Linked DNA regions of Flavivirga eckloniae. The main gene of each other region encodes a partner of the protein of the gene in region 2 in a complex. Links are inferred from orthologs where the notes say so. Each region holds a gene or a part of one and is shown on either strand. Other genes may lie near its edges.

What was found.
Region 1: the proteins of accB (region 2) and accD are in contact, whole or in part, in a solved structure (PDB 8UXZ), measured with the Escherichia coli proteins. The link is inferred for Flavivirga eckloniae from one-to-one orthologs.

What each region holds. Positions count from the first base shown.
Region 1 is NZ_CP025791.1:1,642,042-1,652,676, reverse strand. The notes cover bases 4,466-7,457. They hold accD (acetyl-CoA carboxylase, carboxyltransferase subunit beta), read right to left. Parts: upstream 6,395-7,457; coding sequence 5,537-6,394; downstream 4,466-5,536. Other genes in these bases: fbaA (class II fructose-bisphosphate aldolase), read right to left, coding at 6,726-7,457; rpsO (30S ribosomal protein S15), read right to left, coding at 5,072-5,341; C1H87_RS06950 (polyribonucleotide nucleotidyltransferase), read right to left, coding at 4,466-4,847. Outside these bases: C1H87_RS06955 (tetratricopeptide repeat-containing hybrid sensor histidine kinase/response regulator), read right to left, coding at 79-2,268; more of C1H87_RS06950, read right to left, coding at 2,589-4,465; more of fbaA, read right to left, coding at 7,458-7,793; translocation and assembly module lipoprotein TamL, read right to left, coding at 8,048-10,576.
Region 2 is NZ_CP025791.1:3,093,945-3,104,467, forward strand. Bases 5,349-8,228 are described here. They hold accB (acetyl-CoA carboxylase biotin carboxyl carrier protein), read left to right. Parts: upstream 5,349-6,487; coding sequence 6,488-6,970; downstream 6,971-8,228. Other genes in these bases: C1H87_RS12780 (beta-ketoacyl-ACP synthase III), read left to right, coding at 5,464-6,465; accC (acetyl-CoA carboxylase biotin carboxylase subunit), read left to right, coding at 7,057-8,228. Outside these bases: C1H87_RS12745 (copper homeostasis protein CutC), read left to right, coding at 1-327; C1H87_RS12750 (M81 family metallopeptidase), read left to right, coding at 369-1,952; C1H87_RS12755 (PID-CTERM protein-sorting domain-containing protein), read left to right, coding at 2,386-2,583; C1H87_RS12760 (riboflavin synthase), read right to left, coding at 2,591-3,181; 4-hydroxythreonine-4-phosphate dehydrogenase PdxA, read left to right, coding at 3,407-4,447; C1H87_RS12770 (YceD family protein), read left to right, coding at 4,527-5,072; rpmF (50S ribosomal protein L32), read left to right, coding at 5,082-5,282; more of accC, read left to right, coding at 8,229-8,409; C1H87_RS12795 (NAD(P)/FAD-dependent oxidoreductase), read left to right, coding at 8,543-9,658; C1H87_RS12800 (tetratricopeptide repeat-containing sensor histidine kinase), read left to right, coding at 9,849-10,523. UniProt on the Escherichia coli protein: This protein is a component of the acetyl coenzyme A carboxylase complex; first, biotin carboxylase catalyzes the carboxylation of the carrier protein and then the transcarboxylase transfers the carboxyl group to form malonyl-CoA.

The DNA.
Region 1 (10,635 bases), 1.5 Mb from region 2 along the record:
AACTTAGACCCAAAAAAGCTAAAAAAGTCACCATTCTTAACTTTTGTTAAGAAGCTGTGCTATATTTTAAAGAGTAAATTATAATGAAATTGCTTTTTGTATTTCGGTAAGGAAGTTTTCTAATCTGAAAGGTTTTACAATGATACCGTTCATTCCCGATGTATAAATTTTTTCTTTATTCTCGTCTAGTTTTATTGCTGTTAATGCAATAATAGGAATCGTAGAATTAAACCTTCTAATATTTTGAGTTGCCGTATATCCATTCATTTTAGGCATATGTATATCCATTAAAATAACATCATATAAATTATCTTCTGCATATTTTATGGCTTTAATACCAGAATCTGCAACAGTGACTTTTGCTTTTTTATTTTCAAGAATACGTTTCGTAATCATTTGATTAACACTATTATCATCAACTACAAGAATGTGCTTGGAGGATAGATCGACATGTGTACTAACATTGGAATTTGTTCTATAACGTTCGCTTGCTTCTTCTAGAACCAGATCAAAATAAAAATTTGAACCTTCACCTCTGTTGCTTTTTACATTAATATCACTCCCCATAGCTTTGAGTAATCGTTTAACTATAGCTAACCCTAAACCAGTGCCTTCATAATTACGTTCTAAAAGTATTGATTCTTGATAAAAATCATCAAAAATACGATGCTGTAATTTTTTAGAAATACCTATACCATTGTCTTTTACGCTAAATTTTAGTTTTACTTTATTGCCTATTTTTTCTTTTAATCTAATTGATAATATAACATTTCCATTATGTGTAAACTTTAAGGCGTTACTTAATAAATTGATAATAATTTGATTAAGTTTTAGAGAGTCTCCTTTTAGAAGGAGAGGTACGTTATCTTTTATATCTATATCAATAACATTATTATTTTCTTTTTTTAAATATTTTAAAGAATTTTTTATGTTACCTACTAAAATTTTTAAATTAAAACTTATGGTGTTTATTTCGATCTCGTCCGAATCAAATTTATTGATTTGTAGTACATTATTAATTAAAGCAAGTAGATATTCACCAGAGGACTTTAAAGTTTTTAGATAATGCTTTTGTTCTGTTTTAGGATTTTCTTCAATTAGGATATCAGTAATGCCAGTAACGGCATATAAAGGTGTTCTTAATTCGTGGCTAATCGTAGAGAAAAAATTTGTTTTTAGTTTAGATGCATATTCTGTTTTTTTCTTGACTTTAATAAGTTGTGAATTTTTTTTAATAAGCTTTTTATTAAGTTTTTTTCGTTTTTGGTTACTTCTAGATAATAAGTATGATATAATAGAGGTGGTAATAAATAATATAAATAGAATAATACTAAAAAGTTTAGTGCGGACTATGGTGTTTGTTTGAGCCTTATTTATTTGTTTAGTTAATGTTATTGTTTTTTCTTGATCCATAAGCTGCTGCTCAAGCTTGGTTTTTTTTTGAAGCTTTATAGCATTTTCTTTTGAAAAAAGTTCTAGATATTCAATTTGTTTTGTAAGGGATTTATCACTTAATTTATAATCATTCTTTATTTGATAAATCTTATATTTCAGCCTCTCAGCCTTAATTAATTCAGAATAATTATTCCTCGATTTACCTAATGAATCAACTATAGTTAGTGTTTTTAAAGCTTTTTCATATTGTTTTCTTTCTTTATATATAGCAGCAATATTATTATAACATTCTTCTAAAATATTAGGTTGTTGCCCCGCATTAGATTGGTAGTATGTTATGGCCTCTTGGAATAAAGGAAAAGCTTCATCATATTTTTTTTCTCTATAGTATAAAAGTGCAATGTTGTATGTTGGTCCAAGGGCATGGACGGTAGATTCAATTTCCAGTGCAATTTTTCTTGATAATAGAAATTGTTGTTTGCATTCCTCAAATTTTTCTAATTGATAGTATAAACTCGCCATATTATTATAATGGTATACCATATATGATGTATAATTGGCTTTTTGTAAAAATTCTTTAGACTTTTTGTAATTAAGTTCAGCTTTATCATAATTCTCCATCATATAAAAAGTGCTACCTATGCAATCATAGGCTTCTCCAATTATAGAATCGTTTGCTTTCTTTTTACCCCATTCTAAAGCAAAATTTTGCAGTTTTAAGGCTGCTTCATATTCATTATGAGTAGATTCGAAAAATGATTGTGTGAGTATTTCTGTAACGCTATCTTTTGAGATTGAAAAATCTTGGGATTGTACATTTTGAAACCATAAAAAGGTATGCACAACGAAAAATAACGATAGCTTTTTTTTCATTAAACGAGGGTTTTTAAATACTGGTGGGAGGTACAAAAATAGTAAAAATAATATAAAGGTAAGATTATTAGTGTTTTACAAGTAGGGTAGTTTTGCTTCTTATGCTGTAGAGCTTCTCATAAAATGACTATTATGTATATGCTAAACGTTTTTATTACCATAAGATAAATTCATCTTGTATATTTTTGAAAATAATAACTTTTATAATCAAATAGTTATATGGAAGTTGTAAGAGTCTTGTTTAAGAATATGGTAAAAAAAAGAAGCCCCAACCAGTTAAAATTGGTTGGGGCTTATATTCCAAAATAAAATTTGAGGAATTAATCTTCTGTATTATTTTCTTTTGGTTTTCTATCGTCTCTGCGATTGTCTCTATTACGATTGTCGCGTCCACGATTATCTTTACGTCTGTTATCACGACCATTGCTGTCTCTAGGCGGTCTTGCAACATAACCTTCCGGTTTTGGTAAAATAGCTTTACGAGATACTTTTTCTTTACGTGTTCTGGAATCTATTCCAAAATACTTCACATCAAAAACATCTCCCATGTTAACAACATCAGATACATTTTCTGTACGTTCCCAAGCTAGTTCGCTTACGTGCAATAATACTTCATTTCCAGGAGCATCCATATATTCTACTACGGCACCAAAATCAAGCATTTTAATAACTTTTACTTCATAAACGCTACCAACTTCTGGCTTAAACATTAATGAGTCTATTTTTGCTAAAACGGCATCGATACCTTCTTGTCCTGTTCCTAAGATTTCAACGATCCCTTCTTCAGTAACTGGGTCTTCGTTTATAACAATAGTGGTATTGGTTTCTTTTTGTAATTCTTGAATTACTTTTCCACCAGGACCAATTAGAGCTCCAATAAACTCGTTAGGAATCGTACGTGTTACCATTTTAGGAGCATGAGATTTAACATCCTCGTTTGGAGCTGCTATGGTATCTGTTAATTTTCCTAAGATATGTAAACGGCCATCACGGGCTTGTTTTAATGCATTTACAAGAATTTCGTATGATAATCCTTTTACTTTAATGTCCATTTGACATGCAGTAATACCATCTTCTGTACCGGTAACTTTAAAGTCCATATCACCTAAGTGATCTTCATCTCCTAAGATATCTGATAAAACAGCATACTTTCCGGTTTCGGCATCAGAGATTAGTCCCATTGCGATACCAGAAACTGGTTTTTTAAGTTTAACACCAGCATCCATAAGTGCCATAGTACCAGAACATACGGTTGCCATTGAGGACGAACCGTTAGATTCTAACACCTCACTTACTACACGAACGGTATATGGACAGTCTTCTGGAACCATACCTTTTAAAGCACGTTGAGCCAAATTACCATGACCTACCTCACGTCTTGATGTTCCTCTAATTGGTCTTGCTTCACCGGTTGAGAAAGGAGGGAAGTTATAGTGTAAATAGAAACGCTCTTCGCCTTCGAATGACGGCATATCTATCATGTTAGCTTCTCTAGAAGTTCCTAAAGTAACTGTAGCTAATGCTTGAGTTTCCCCACGTGTAAAAATAGCAGAACCGTGAGTTGATGGTAAATAATCTACCTCACACCAAATAGGTCTGATATCTGTGGTTTTACGTCCGTCTAAACGTAACCCTTCATTTAAGGTAAGGTCGCGAACAGCCTCTTTTTCTGCTTTTCTATAATATTTAGATACTAAATCTCCGAAATCTTCTAATTCTTCTTCGGTAAAAGTTTCTAATATTTCTTCTTTAATAGCTTCAAATGCATCGCTTCTTTCATGTTTAGAAGATCCTGCTTTTGCCACAGCATATACTTTATCGTATGCCATGTCATGAATTTTTTGAGCTAATGCTTCATCTTCTCTTTCTGGTTCGTACTCGCGAGTTTCTTTTTTACCAAAAGCTTCTGCCAATTTAACTTGAGCCTCACACTGTACTTTAATAGCTTCGTGTGCAAATTTGATAGCTTCGGTCATTTCTTCTTCCGAAATCTCATCCATTTCACCTTCTACCATCATTACTGAATCTGCTGAAGCTCCAATAACCATATCGAGATCAGATTCTCCTAATTGAGCCAGTGATGGATTGATGATGAATTCACCATTAATACGACCAACTCTTACTTCAGAAATTGGACATTCGAATGGGAAATCGGACAATTGAATAGCAGCAGAAGCGGCTAGTCCTGCCATAGCATCTGGCATAACGTCTTCGTCATGAGACATTAACTGAATCATTACTTGTGTTTCACTGTGATAATCTTTTGGGAATAACGGGCGTAAAACACGATCTACCAAACGCATGGTTAAAACCTCACCATCACTTGGTCTTGCTTCTCTTTTAAAGAAACCTCCAGGGTATCGTCCAGCTGCAGCAAATTTTTCTCTATAGTCAACCGTTAACGGTAAGAAATCTACATCCGAAGATTTATAATTGGAAACAACTGTACACAAAAGCATACATTTTCCAGATTGAACAACAACGCTACCATGTGCTTGTTTTGCTAATTTTCCGGTTTCGATAGAAATTTCCCTACCGTCACCTAGGTCTATGACCTCTTTAAAAACTTGTGGAATCATAAATTTTTTTAATTCTAATTAAACAATGGTCGTTGTGTTGTTGTAGTTGTTGTGACCAATGAAAAACTATGTGCCCTGACCTCTTGATTGCTAGAGTGTGAGACAGGATCTGCTTAATCATAAAATGCGTTAATTTAAACTCTCACGCTCGAGTTATATTGTTTTATACCACTTTTATTTATAGTGATACTAAAACAAAAAAGAGGCTGTTAAGCCTCTTTTCATTATTTTCTTAATCCTAATTCTTTTACTATTGCACGATATCTTAAGATATCTTTCTTAGTTAAGTAATCAAGTAAAGCACGACGCTTACCTACTAATTTTACTAACGAACGCTCTGTGTTAAAATCTTTACGATTATTTTTTAAGTGTTCTGTTAAGTGATTGATTCTGTAAGTGAACAATGCGATTTGTCCTTCTGCAGAACCAGTGTCTTTTGCATTTTTTCCATGCTTTTTAAAGATGGATTCTTTTTCTTTTTGATCTAAATACATGCTAATATTTTTGTAAATAATTGTTATGTAACCGAAAGTGTCTCTTTCGAGCGGCAAATATAGTAATTTAAAATGATTTGCAAGCGAATCTGTTAAAAAGAAGCGAGGTTGTATAAAACTGCTTATAAATTAAAGATGTCTGCTCAAGTAGCGAAGTACTCGAGCAGACATTATGTTTTATACAGCCCTCTAGCTTTAAGCTCTTAAGGGTTGATTTGTAATTAAATCCAGATATTTATTTACCTTATTTTTTAACTCGTTTCTTACGGTAATAAAATCTAAGAAACCATGTTCTAACAAAAACTCAGCTGTTTGGAAACCTTCTGGTAATTCTTTTCCTGTTGTGTCTCTTACAATTCGAGGCCCAGCAAATCCAATTAAAGCACCAGGCTCACTAATGTTAATATCGCCTAACATGGCAAATGATGCGGTGGTACCTCCTGTAGTAGGGTCTGTACATAAAGAAATATATGGAATTTGTTGTTCTGCCAACTGTGCAAGTTTTACAGATGTTTTAGCCAATTGCATTAAAGACAATGCGGCTTCCATCATTCTTGCTCCTCCAGATTTGGATATAACCATTAAAGGAATTTTTTTCTTTAATGCGTAATCTGCTGCACGGGCTATTTTTTCGCCTACAACACTTCCCATAGAACCACCAATAAAAGCAAAATCCATACAGGCCACTACTAAATCTTTTCCTTTAGATTTTCCTACTGCTGTACGAACGGCGTCTTTTAAATTGGTTTTGTCCTGAGCTGCTTTTAAACGCTCTGGATACTTTTTTGTGTCAACAAATTTAAGTGGATCTTTAGACTCTAAATTAGCGTCTAGTTCTTTAAATTTATTATCGTCAAATAATATTTCGAAATATTCTTTACTTCCTATGCGTACATGGTATCCGTCTTCTGGACTTACATAGAAATTTTTTTCTAATTCTTCTGCGTCTACAACTTTACCTGTGGGAGATTTGTACCAAAGACCCTTTGGGGTGTCTTTTTTCTCCTCGGTTGTTGTGGTAATTCCCTTTGTTTTTCTTTTAAACCAAGACATAGTGATTTACGATTTTAGATTAACGGTTGTTGGATTTTTTTAATCTTAAGTAAACGTTATTCGTGTTAAGGATTAATTGTCTTTTTATAATTTTATTTATAAATAAAATTATTACTGTTTGTAGCATTTATTAAAGTATCCCTAATTTTACTTAGATATGATTAACAAAAGCTTAAGCGCAAAATTAAACCTTTTTTTAATTTAGAGGTAACAGCCTAATGTTTTTTTAGTTTAATACTTATAACTATTTGAATTATAAGAACGTAAATAAAAAAGACTCTGCGTTTTACAGAGCCTTTTTTTTATATTACTGTAGTAAATTTACTTATAATTATAACGTATTTACATTGTTTAAATCTTCGAAGGCCTTTTTTAAACGTTCTATAAAAGAAACTTCACCAGAGCGTAACCATACACGTGGATCATAGAATTTCTTATTTGGTACGTCGTCACCGTCAGGGTTTCCTATCTGTGATTTTAAATACTCAGATTTTTCATCCATATAATCGCGAATACCGCTCATGAAAGCATATTGTAAATCGGTATCGATATTCATTTTTATAACACCGTAGCTGATACCTTCGCGAATTTCTTCAACAGATGAACCAGAACCACCATGGAATACAAAATCGATATGATTTTCTCCTACACCATATTTCTCAGAAATGTATTCTTGAGAATTCTTTAAGATTTTTGGAGTTAATTTTACATTTCCAGGTTTGTAAACACCATGAACATTACCAAATGCAGCTGCAATAGTAAATTGATCACTTACTTTACTTAATTCTTCGTATGCATAAGCAACTTCTTCTGGTTGTGTATATAATTTAGAATCGTCTACGTCTGTATTGTCAACACCATCTTCTTCACCTCCTGTAATACCAAGCTCAATTTCCAGTGTCATACCCATTTTGCTCATACGCTCTAAATAGGTTTTACATATTTCGATGTTTTCTTCGATAGGTTCTTCAGAAAGATCGATCATATGCGAACTAAAAAGTGATTTTCCAGTTTCTTCAAAATGTTTTTCGCTGGCATCCAATAAACCGTCTATCCAAGGTAGTAGTTTTTTAGCACAGTGATCTGTATGTAAAATTACAGGAACACCATAAGCTTCTGCCATAGTATGTACATGTTTTGCTCCTGCAATAGCCCCTGCGATAGCAGATTTTTGACCTTCGTTGCTTAAGCCTTTACCGGCATTGAATTGAGCACCTCCATTTGAGAATTGTATAATTACGGGAGCATTTAAAGCTGCAGCAGTTTCTAATACACCATTAATTGTATCTGAGCCTATTACATTAACAGCTGGTAATGCAAAGCCTTTTTCTTTTGCAAGTTTAAAAATTGCCTGTACTTCATGACCTGTAGCAACTCCTGGTTTTATATTATGTCCCATTTTTTTTAAATTTTGAGTTAGTATATAATTGTTGCCAAAAGTAATCATTTTTTGAATAAATAAATGTGATTTAATGACTTGAAAACACTAAAAAAACACTAAAACGTTATAGTTTTTATTTTTTATTACCTGTAATCGAATTACTACTTTTTTCTGCTATAGAAAACAAGCCTAGTACAAGGAAGTTGGTTATGGTAGATGTAATAAAGGTTTTTGTATGGAACTTAATACTAGGAGATTGGGTTCTTGTGACATTAAAAAGGATAGTTTATACCTATATTATAAACGGCATTGGAGAAGTTATAATCATTAAACCACCGGTTTTTGTCTCCATAAAAAGGATCATAGGTTTTAAACCCTAAATCGAAGCGGAATATAAAAAAGCTAAAGTCGTAGCGAAGACCAAAACCAGAACCAATAGCAATATCTTCTAGTGAATTGAAATCTGTAAACGTGGCGTTCTCATCTTCTACATTATCCAGCACATTCCATATATTTCCGGCATCAACAAAGATGGCTCCATTTAAGTTTTCGAATATATTAAAACGTTGTTCTACGCTTAAGGCTATTTTTAAGTTTGCTTCATTAAACTCATTAATGGTTTTGGAGCTACCAGGGCCTAAACTATACGCCGTCCAGGCACGATTGTCGTTTGGACCTCCTGCAAAGAAACTTTTAGAAAAAGGTATACTTGTAGAGTTTCCGTAAGGTATGGCAATGCCTAAAAAGCTTCTTATAGCCAGTACATTCTTTTTCCCTAAATCCCAGTGTTTTATATAATCTAATTCGGTTTTTAGATATTGCGAATAGGCAACATTAAAAATTTCATACCTATCGTTACTTTCCTTTTTTAACCCTAAGAGTTTTGAAGCATTAGCAAGTAGGTTTCCTGCCGATTCTAGTTTAAAACGGAAAATTGAAAAGTCTTCGTCAAATAGGTTAGTACGCTTGTCGTTAATAAAACTAAAGCTTGATGAGAGAATCAAGTTGTTTTCTGTTAACCTGTTCTTACGTTCGTTAATGCTATTTATTGTTGCTAATTGACTACTTGAAATCTCACTCGGGGTTTCGGGGGCTAAAGCGTATTCTAAAAACTCGTCTGTTTGACCATCAGGAATATTTAAATCACTATCCGAGTCTATATAGTTAACATCTTTTGCAACCTGATTTAAGGTGTTATAGGAATTCTGATAGATACCAAAATAATTATTTACATTAAGGTTTCTAACATATTGTGCATTGAATAAATCGAGTCTGTTACTTACTTTTTCATTGGGATACCAGTTGTAATTAAAAGTTCCGGTAAAGGTTTGTTTGTCTAGCCCTATATTAGTTTGCCCAGTAGAAGATAAACTAATACGTGTTGCAGGCGACATGTATTTAGGAATTATTCGTTCTGTGTTAAAAGGCAAAAATAACCTGGGTATGGTTAGTTTAAAGTCTATACCAATTTCGTTAATATCGAAAAACGGATCGTCAATATTATTTTTATCTTTTGAAGCACCAATAGATCCTCTTGCAGAAACCTCCAGTGTTTCTGCTCCTCTAAAAATATTTCTAATTAACAGACTTGGGTTTAACGAAAACCCAACGGTTTGGATATTACTCTGCGAGGCATCGGCACTAAACCCTAAACTGAACTTTTTTAAAGGCGTTAACCTGATTGTATCTGTTAGTGTATTGTCGGCATTTTCTATATACTCAATATTTGGATATTTAAAGGTCCGTAATTCGTTTATATGTCTATAAGTTCGAGTTCTGTCCAAATCTCTAAAAACAGATCCGGGTGTTATAAATATAGCGTCTGTTAATGCTTCTGGTTTATAGCGTATTTTATCATAGCTATAAAGCTTATAGCCTTCATAGGTTATTGAGTCCTTGAAAGGTTGTCCTCTTTTTTCAAATGCGTAATCTGTGATGATATTAACATCTTTAATTTTGAGTATTTTAAAAGGTTCTCGTTTAATAGAATCTTGCGTTCTAATGGCTCTGTCTTGAATTTGAATGCCAACATTAACCTTCTTGTTTGTACCAACGGTATCTATTTCGAAGGTGATATAATCTTGATCGAAATGATATACTCCAGAGTTGCGTAATTCGTTAGAAATTCGATCTCGTTCTTGCTCAAAATTAGCAGTTTTGTACTGCTCGTTCGATTTTATTAAGGCTTCTCTTTTTATTCTTTGGTATAAAGAATCTACAATGGGTGATTTTACTTTTTCTGTAATAGAATCGATTATAAAGGGAACTCCGGTTTTTACATGATATTTAATACTAGCGCGCTTATTTTCATTTCGCTTAATATCGTAAGTGGTTTTAACATTAAACCAACCGTGATTAATATAGTAATCTTGAAGTCGTTTTACAGTTTTTTTTGTTTTTACTTCATCTAAAATTACTGGAGGTTCTCCTGTGGTTCGCAGCCAGTTGTTAAACCCGAGGGCAGAGTTTTTTAATTGGTTTAATTGTTTTTTAGATAGTCTTTTGGTTAATCGAGCCCTACGCTTGGGATTTTTATCCAACCAGACTTCAAATAGCGAATCCCTATTATTACGTGCTAAGTTATAGATGTGCAAACGTAACGGAATACTTGCTATTTTTCTATTAGGCTTTTGGTATAGTAAATTATTTATGGTTTCTGTGTTGTCCTTTTTTTCATTTACTAAAACGTTGGCATTGGTAAGTAAGTGTTCATTATCTGCAACTCTTTTTACGCTATCACAAGATAAAAAGTACCCTATTAACAGTACAAGTATTAATATTTTTGAGAGTCGTCTTTTCAAATGATATTCAATCAATTCAAATTATAAGTTTTACAAGTTGACTTTAATTAAAAGAAATA
Region 2 (10,523 bases):
ACATTGGATCTTTCGGCAATTAAAGAGTTAACCCGCATAGCTTCACCGCTTAAAGTAACAATTCATAAAGCGATAGATGTAGTAACAGACCCATTAACCGAATTAGATAATTTAATAAATCTAAAAGGAATAGATGCTTTGCTTACCTCTGGTAAAGCCACAACGTGGAAAGGCGGACAAGAGTTGATTAAAGCACTTATAAAAAAATCAGAAAACCGTATACAAATTATTGCTTGTGGTAAAGTGACCAAGGAGAATATAGGAATAGTACATAAAACCATTCAATCTTCTGCTTATCATGGTAAGCTTATCGTTGGCTCATTATAATATTGAATATTAAGCGTAACAAATCTTATATAATCACTTTTATGAAACACACACTAAAGAACTTTTATAAATGCAAAAGCTTATGTTTGTTGGCAATCTTGTTCATAACAGGCTGCGGAAAAAAATCAGATCAGAAAAATAAAGAACTTCCTAGAGTTGCCATAGCAGGTTTGGGTATTGAGTCGAGTACGTTTTCACCAGCAAAGAGTACTGAAGAAGCCTTTCATGCACTTCATGGCGAGGATGTTTATAGCTATTTTTCGTTTTTAAATGCAGATTCATTGGTTAGAAAGCAGGCAGAGTATTTCCCGGCAGTGAAAGGGCATGCACTTCCCGGAGGCATTGTAACTAAGGAAGCTTATGAGTCCCTTATGGCTAAAACTCTGGAGAGCTTACGTGCCAATCTACCTTATGATGGATTGTTTTTTGATATACACGGGGCTATGAGTGTGGAAGGTTTAGATGACCCTGAAGGTGATATGCTTAAACAAATTAGAGAAATAGTAGGGTACGATTGTGTAATTTCTACATGTATGGATTTACACGGTAATGTTTCTGAACGATTGGCTCAAAATACCGATTTGATTACTTGCTATCGATTGGCACCACATGAAGATGCCATGGAATCGAAACGAAGAGCTTTAACCAATCTGTTGGAACGCTTAAAGAACGGGAAAGGTAAACCAGCTTATAAAGCATGGATTCCGGTCCCGATCTTACTACCAGGAGAAAAAACCAGCACTAGGATTGAACCGGGAAAAAGCCTTTATGCTAAGGTTGCGCCTATAGCTGCCAAAGAAGGCATTATAGATGCAGCTATTTGGGTAGGATATGCTTGGGCCGACGAGCCAAGAAACCATGCTGTTGTTATGGTTACAGGTGATGACAAGGAAAAAGTAAAAACATCGGCAGAAAGTTTGGCCAATAGTTTTTGGGAGGTAAGGAATGAATTTGAGTTTGTAGCACCTACCGAGCCATTTGAAACGGCATTACAAATGGCTATTGAAAGTGATAAAAAACCGTTTATGATGAGTGATATGGGAGATAACCCCACAGCAGGAGGAGCAGGTGATGTTACATGGACGCTCAATGAGCTCTTAAAAAAGGAAACTTTTAAAAAGCAAGAAGGCAAATCGCTTATTTATGCCTCCATCCCAGGACCAAAACTTATAGAACAAGTGTTAAAATTAGGTATCGGAACAATAGTAAAAGCACCGGTTGGAGCCGAAGTAGACAATCGATTTGCACCACCTATTCTATTAGAAGGAACAATAAAGGCTATAAGAGAGGGCGATAAACATGCTGAAGTTGAGGTCGTGGTAGAAGTCGGTAACATTTCGGTTATTGTAACCAAAAAGCGTAAACCTTATCATTATGAACGCGATTTTACCCAATTAGGACTTAATCCTCGAGAGGCCGATATCGTGGTAGTAAAAATAGGCTATCTAGTGCCAGAGCTATATAATATGAGAGGAGATTGGGTTATGGCGTTAACACCGGGAGGCGTAGACCAAGATTTGTACAGACTAGGGTATAAGCGTATAAAACGACCGATGTTTCCATTGGATTCTAACATGATTGATGTTGATTTAAGTGTTAGATGGATTCCTACTTCTTCTAAATAAAAAGAGTTGTCAGATTATTACTAATAACGAGACAGATAAAGAAAATTGGCAAGGTTAGAAAATTAATTTATTAACAGTTGGTTTCCTAACCTTATAAAACGATATGGTATTTATAAGCCAGAAGTCTTTATGGTTAAGGATTGTTTAATATAAATTTAATTTTACGTTAACTATAAGTAATTAATAATCATAGGTTTCAATTTTAATTTACTTATTTCATTAACATTGTATATATTTGCCTCATAAAATAAATGGGATTATTTTTTGTGTACTTATACTTTTTTTAACAAAAATGGTAATTGACAGATTTTACTTAATTTTTAACTAAAAATTGCTTTTCATCGATAATATATTGCACTTTATGGGTGTTTTTTTATGAATATTAGTATGTTTTTTTTGCTAGCTCACTTTTTTTAATATTTTTGTGACCCATATGACTGAACAAAATAAAAGAATATTAGCCTCAACCTTATTCATGTTAATAAGTTTTGTTAGCATGGCACAAACAACGCCTCCGCCTCCGCCTAGTGGACCACCACCAGGACTTCCAATTGATGGTGGCGTACTATTAGGTATGGTATTCGCTTTATTTTATGGAATAAGAAAGTTAATGATTAAGAATAATCATTAATTTCGACTTACTTGTTTAGTTCTACTAGCTTGGCAACATACTTACCTAAAACATCAAATTCTAAATTTACAGTAGTACCCGCTTTAAAAGTATTAAAGTTTGTATGCTCATAAGTATAAGGTATAATAGCAACACTAAAAGTATCTTTTTTAGAATTTACAACCGTTAAACTTGTTCCGTTAACAGTTATAGAGCCTTTTTCAATGGTGATGTTATTAAGGGAAGAATCATAAGAAAAGGTAAATACCCAACTACCATTAGCTTCTTCAACATTTATGCAAGTGGCAGTTTGGTCTACATGGCCCTGTACAATGTGTCCGTCTAATCGGTCTCCCAATTTCATGGCACGCTCCAAGTTTACTTTGTCGTTAACCTTTAAAGTACTAAGGCTTGTTTTGTCCAACGTTTCCTTTATAGCTGTAACCGTATATTCGTCACCATTTATGCTTACAACAGTTAAACATACACCATTATGAGCAACACTTTGATCGATTTTTAATTCATCTGTAATATTGCTTTTAATAGATATGTGAAGATTATCCAACTCCTCTTTTAAATTAGAAACAACACCTATATCTTCAATAATTCCGGTAAACATACTTTTCTCTGTTTATTTGGTTAAATTTGTCAAGCCAAACAAAACTCGAAACGATCGTTATTATTTTGAATAATCTTTTAGTTCATATTAAGTAGAAAACCCAAGCATAACATTAGTTATTGTTATGTTTTGTGTTGAAATAAGAGCTAAAAGAAATAAATAATAAGTTGTTAAGGAGCTTATTTGGTAACAAGACCAAAATTACAAACAAAAGTTGTTATTTTAATGAAGAAAGCAGAAAATATAATACTAGGAATATCCATAGGAGATTTAAATGGTATTGGAGGAGAAATCGTTTTAAGAACATTCGAAGATGCAAGAATTTTAGATTTCTGCACACCCGTAATTTTTGCATCAGCAAAAGCTATGAATTTTTTCAAAACCCATTTCAATTCCGCTATTCATTTCCATAATATTAATAACATAAGTCAATTAGCATTAGGAAAAATTAATGTGCTAAATTGTTGGAATACCCCAGTTAAGATTGAATTTGGGAAAGAAGATCCTAAGATTGGCGAGTATGCTATAAAATCTTTGGAGTCAGCCACAAATGCATTAAAAAAGAATGAAATAGATGTTTTGGTAACTGCACCAATAAATAAGCATAACATTCAATCGGAAGACTTCAAATTCCCCGGGCATACAGACTATTTGGCACAAGAACTGGAAGGCGAAAGTTTAATGTTTATGGTAACCGAATCGTTAAGAGTAGGATTATTAACAGATCATGTACCTGTAAAGGATATTGTAGAGCATATTTCGGAAGATTTAATCGTAAAGAAAATTAATACGGTTTACGACTCACTTAAAAGGGACTTTAAAGTGGGTAAACCAAAAATTGCAGTTTTGGGAATTAATCCACATACTGGCGATAATGGCGTAATTGGTAGCGAAGATGATAATGTGTTGAGACCAACACTTAAAAAAATTAGAGAAGACGGGAAATTAGTTTTCGGGCCCTATGCGGCAGATAGTTTTTTCGGGTCTAGCAATTATAAAAATTTCGATGCTATAATAGCAACGTACCACGATCAAGGATTAATTCCTTTTAAAACATTGTCGTTCGGACAGGGTGTAAATTTCACGGCTGGGTTAAATAAAGTAAGAACTTCGCCAGACCATGGAACAGCATATGAAATAGCAGGAAAAGGGGAAGCAGATCCGAGTTCTTTTAAGGAAGCCGTTTTTACTGCTATGCATATATATAAGAACAGAATTGATTATGAAGAGCTTACCGCAAATCCATTGAAAAAAGCAAACAAATAGATATAAACAAAAAAATGTTTATAAGTAATGTTGCATAAATAAAAATTCATATATTTGCAGGCTCAAAATAGATGACAGAATGAAGCCATTGAAAGAGTTTACAATTGCATTTGTAGGGCTAAAAGAAGCGAAACATCTTTTTGAGTACAAAATTGAACAAGCGTTCTTTGAGCATTTTGAGTATGAAGAATTTAATGATGTAAACATTAAAGTAGATGTTGAGTTAAATAAAAAAACAACATTACTTGAATTACATTTTAAGGTTTCAGGATGGGTAAATGTTAATTGCGATTTAACAAACGAACCATATAATCAAACTATAGAGAACGAGTTTAATTTGGTGGTGAAATTTGGAGATGAGTATAATGACGAAGATATTGATATTCTTATAGTACCCCACGGAACATACGAAATTAGCATACAGCAATACATTTATGAATTAATTGTACTTGCCGTACCAACTAAAAGAGTACACCCTGGAGTTGAGGATGGAACCTTAGATTCAGACATACTTGAAAAATTAGAAGAATTAAGTCCAGAACTTAAAGAAGATAAAGAAAAAGAAGACAAGGAGGATATTGATCCTCGTTGGAATACATTAAAGAAACTATTAACGGATAAATAAATATAGAAAATGGCACATCCTAAAAGAAAAATCTCAAAAACAAGAAGAGATAAGAGAAGAACACATTACAAAGCAACTGCGCCACAGATTGCTACATGTCCAACTACAGGAGAAGCTCATCTATACCACAGAGCTCACTGGCACGAAGGAAAATTATATTATAGAGGTCAAGTTTTAATTGACAACTCAGAAGTAGAAAACGTAGCATAAATATTATGCATGCATATAACTAAACGCTCCCCTGTGAGCGTTTTTTTTTATAGCCTGTTTTTTATAAAGACAAAAACAATTTATTTGTGTGTTATTACACCAAAATTTAGTAGTTTTCACCAAAATTTTAAATGTTTTTGTCCAGTTTTAGTGATTTTTTGGTCGAATTAACTATAAAGTTATGAGTAAAATTTCAGCAGCAATTACAGCTGTCGGTGCTTATGTGCCAGAATATGTATTAACCAACCAAATTCTTGAGACTATGGTTGATACAAATGATGAATGGATTACCTCTCGTACAGGAATTAAAGAGCGTAGAATTCTTAAAGACGAAGGGAAAGGTACTTCTTATTTAGCTATTAAAGCTGCCCAAGACCTTATTGATAAAAAAGGTATTGATCCTAAAGATATAGAACTTATTATTGTTGCTACTGCAACTCCAGACATGAAAGCCGCTTCAACTGCTGCCTATACAGCAAGCAATATTGGAGCAGTTAATGCCTTTTCATTCGATATGGATGCGGCATGCTCGAGTTTTCTGTTCGGTATGTCGGTAGCCGCGAGTTATATTGAATCTGGTAGATACAAAAATGTTTTATTAATTGGAGCCGATAAAATGTCTTCAATTATAAATTATAAAGATAGAGCTACTTGTATTATTTTTGGAGACGGAGCAGGTGCTGTTCTGTTTGAACCAAATGAAGAGAACTTGGGACTTCAAGACGAGTACTTAAGAAGCGACGGGACAGGAAGAGAGTTTTTACAAGCTACTTATGGAGGGTCGTCATTTCCTCTAACACATGAATCTATGGACGAAGGTGGACAATATGCTTATCAGGAAGGAAGAACTGTGTTTAAAAATGCGGTATTTAATATGGCAGATGCTACTGTTAAAATTCTGGAACGAAATAATTTAAATAAAGACAACGTGTCTTGGTTGGCGGCACACCAAGCCAACAAGCGTATTATAGACGCTACAGCACAACGTATAGAATTAGAAGAAGAAAAGGTAATGATGAATATAGAGAAGTATGGAAATACGACTTCTGCTACATTACCACTGCTTTTAAACGATTACGAATCGAAACTTAAAAAAGGAGATAATATAATATTTGCCGCTTTTGGAGGCGGATTTAATTGGGGCTCTATTTATTTAAAATGGGCGTATAATTCAGTAAACTAACCATTAACTAATCAGCAAAATTATGGATATAAAAGAGATTCAAAACTTAATCAAGTTTGTTGCCAAGTCTGGTGCAAGTGAGGTTAAATTAGAGATGGATGATATTAAAATCACTATTAAAACAGGATCAGAGTCCGATACAACCATCGTGCACCAAGTTCCTGCAGCTCCCCTTCCTCAAGCAACTCCTGTGGCCGTTCCTCCGGTTGCTGCTACAGAGGCTACACCACAAGCAAGTGAACCTGCAGCTACAGACGATTCAAAATATATTACAATTAAATCCCCAATAATTGGGACTTTTTATAGAAAACCATCACCAGATAAACCATTATTTGTTGAGGTTGGACAAACCATTGCCGAAGGTGATGTACTATGTATCATTGAAGCAATGAAACTTTTCAACGAAATAGAATCTGAAGTTTCAGGAAAAATAGTAAAAATATTAGTTGATGATTCTTCACCAGTTGAATTCGATCAACCATTATTTTTAGTAGACCCATCATAACCTATTAAAAATTCCAATATACAAATCTCAAAGTCCAGTGTTTGGAATTTGGCGATTGGAATTTGTAATTTTTAATTCAACAAGTTATGTTCAAAAAAATATTGATAGCCAATAGAGGTGAGATAGCACTACGTGTTATTAGAACCTGTAAAGAGATGGGGGTTAAAACAGTAGCTGTTTATTCGACTGCAGACGAGGAAAGTTTGCACGTTAAATTTGCAGATGAAGCGGTTTGTATAGGACCACCATCAAGTAGTGAATCTTATTTAAAGATGTCTAACATTATAGCAGCAGCAGAAATTACTAATGCCGATGCTATACATCCTGGATATGGGTTTTTATCAGAAAATGCTAAATTTTCAAAAATCTGTGAAGAGCATGGAATAAAATTTATTGGTGCTTCGCCAGAGATGATCGATAGAATGGGAGACAAAGCGAATGCAAAAGCTACTATGAAAGCTGCAGGCGTACCATGTGTTCCAGGAAGTGATGGTATTATAGAATCGTTTGAAGCATGTGAAAAGATAGCTGTAGAAACTGGTTATCCGGTTATGCTAAAAGCATCTGCAGGTGGCGGAGGAAAAGGAATGCGTGCCGTATGGAAACCAGAAGATTTAAAAGATGCCTGGGATTCGGCCAGACAAGAAAGTAAAGCGGCATTTGGTAATGACGACATGTACATGGAAAAGCTTATTGAAGAGCCAAGACATATCGAAATTCAGGTTGTTGGAGATTCTAGAGGAAAAGCATGTCACTTATCAGAGAGAGACTGTTCAGTACAACGTCGTCACCAAAAACTAACAGAAGAGACACCATCTCCATTTATGACGAAAAAGCTTCGTAACGAAATGGGAGAGGCAGCTGTTAAAGCAGCAGAATATATTAAATATGAAGGTGCAGGAACGATAGAATTCCTTGTAGATAAGCACCGCAATTTCTATTTCATGGAAATGAACACACGTATTCAGGTTGAGCATCCTATAACCGAACAGGTGATAGATTTCGATTTAATACGTGAACAAATATTAGTAGCGGCAGGAGTGCCTATTTCTGGAAAGAATTATACACCTAAATTGCATTCTATAGAATGTCGTATAAATGCAGAGGATCCATTTAATGGGTTCCGACCATCACCAGGGATAATAACTACATTACACGCTCCAGGAGGGCATGGTGTGCGTTTAGATACTCATGTTTATGCAGGATATGCCATACCACCAAATTACGATTCTATGATTGCTAAGTTGATTACAACGGCGCAAACAAGAGAAGAAGCTATTAATAAAATGAAACGGGCATTAGATGAGTTTGTAATAGAAGGTATAAAAACAACTATTCCATTCCATAGGCAGCTTATGGATCATCCAGACTATTTAGCTGGTAATTACACCACTAAGTTTATGGAAGACTTTGTAATAGAAAAAGAAGTAGAAGAATAAATTATATATCAAACTCCGAAAGCAATTTCGGAGTTTTTTTTGCCTTTATTTTTTTAAATAAAAATGAAATGAGTTTATTCTTATTTGCCAGAAAGAGTTTTCTTTCCTGATTTGAAAGCTGTAACTTTGTAATATGGAGCTATCGTATTGGGAAATTAAAAGCTGGTTTACTCACATAGATTTTACTGTAGTAGGTAGCGGCATTGTTGGTTTGAGCTGTGCTTTATATTTAAAAGAACGTTTTCCTATAGCCAACATCCTGATATTGGAAAAAGGTATTTTACCTCAGGGAGCAAGTACTAAAAACGCAGGGTTTTCTTGTTTTGGTAGCATAAGTGAAATTCTTGATGACTTAAGTTCGCATACCGAAAAGGAGGTTTTTGAACTTGTGAAAAAACGTGTTGACGGTCTGCAATTATTACGTCAAACTTTAGGCGATAAAGCCATGAACTATGAAGAACTTGGAGGCTATGAGCTGTTCACTAAACAAGACGATTTATTTGAACAATGTCTTCCAAAAATAGAACACATTAATCATTTACTTTATCCTATTTTTAAAGATTCTGTATTTAGTATAACTCCAAATAGCTTCAAGTTTCAGAATGTAAAAAACCAATATATTTTCAATCAATTTGAAGGGCAAATTGATACAGGTAAAATGATGGAATCTTTAATGGGTCTTGTACTAAAAAAAGGAATAAAAATTCTCAATGGTATTACTGTTAAAAGCTTCTCAGAAAGCATTAATAAAGTAAAAGTAAGAACTAATCGGTTCGAGTTTTCTACGTCTAAATTATTAATAGCTACCAATGGTTTTGCGCTGAATTTATTGGATGAGGATGTAAAACCGGCTCGAGCACAGGTATTGATTACGAAACCCATTAAAAACCTTCATATAAAGGGTACTTTTCACTTAAATAGAGGGTACTACTACTTTAGGAATATTGATGATAGAATATTGCTGGGTGGAGGTAGACATCTGGATTTTGAAGGAGAAGAAACCACCGAGTTTAACCAAACAAGTTTAATACAAAACAAATTAGAAACGCTTTTAAAAACAGTTATTTTACCTGAAACTGACTTTGAAATCGATCATAGATGGAGTGGTATTATGGGATTAGGAAGTCGGAAAAAGGCTATAGTAAAACAAGTATCTAACAATGTGTTTTGTGGTGTTCGTTTGGGAGGTATGGGAGTTGCTATTGGTAGTTTGGTTGGCAAAGAATTGGCAGATTTAACAGAGGTTTAATAACAAAAAACTATTGGAAACCCAGATTCACAGTTAATACAAACTAACTATTATAACAAAAAATTTTATCGGAAGTAAGCAGGGTTTATTGCCCCATGAAGATGTATTTTTGAGGTATAATTTTACTTTAGGTTTTTGATTAAAACCAGAGCCATATTCATATTACTAGAAATTTAAAAATTAATATACGTTGAGCCCCACGCCCCTTAGAAAGAACGTTTTTCTTTATAAAAAGTATAGAGACAATATTATAATTTTCTTAATAGCTCTCTTTGCATCAAATACAGCCATAGGCCAGGAAATGATTAACTTTAAGGCCTTTGGTTATACGCCTAAGACTATTCCAGATTCGATTTATCATCAACTAAAACGAGAGGTCGATATAGATAAAAGACTGGATTTGATTTATAATATTGGAATTACCCATGCCCATGCAGGAACATCAGATTCTATTGTCTTTTATGCCAAAAGAATGGATTCTGTTATGTCCCATACGAAACAAAAATTAAGCAATTATAATTTGCACCAAATTAAGGCCAAAAGGCTTCAAGGTGATGGCATGTACATGAATGGGCTATATGAAAATGCGCTTAAAGCTTATATTGAAGGTATTTCTATAGTTAAAAACCCTTTAAAACACCCCGAAGTAGAATGGTTGAAAATAGGTTTAGGAAAAGTCTATATACAAAAAAAGAATTATAAAAAGGCGAAAGAACTATTTCATGAATGCTTGAAATCTGCTGAAAGTGAGATAATCGCTCAGGCAAATTATTGTTTAGGTGTTTTAAATTTTAGGCAAAACAATATTACTACTGCTGCTGTTTTTTTAGATAAAGCTCTGGCTCATTCGGGAAAGTCCCTAAAG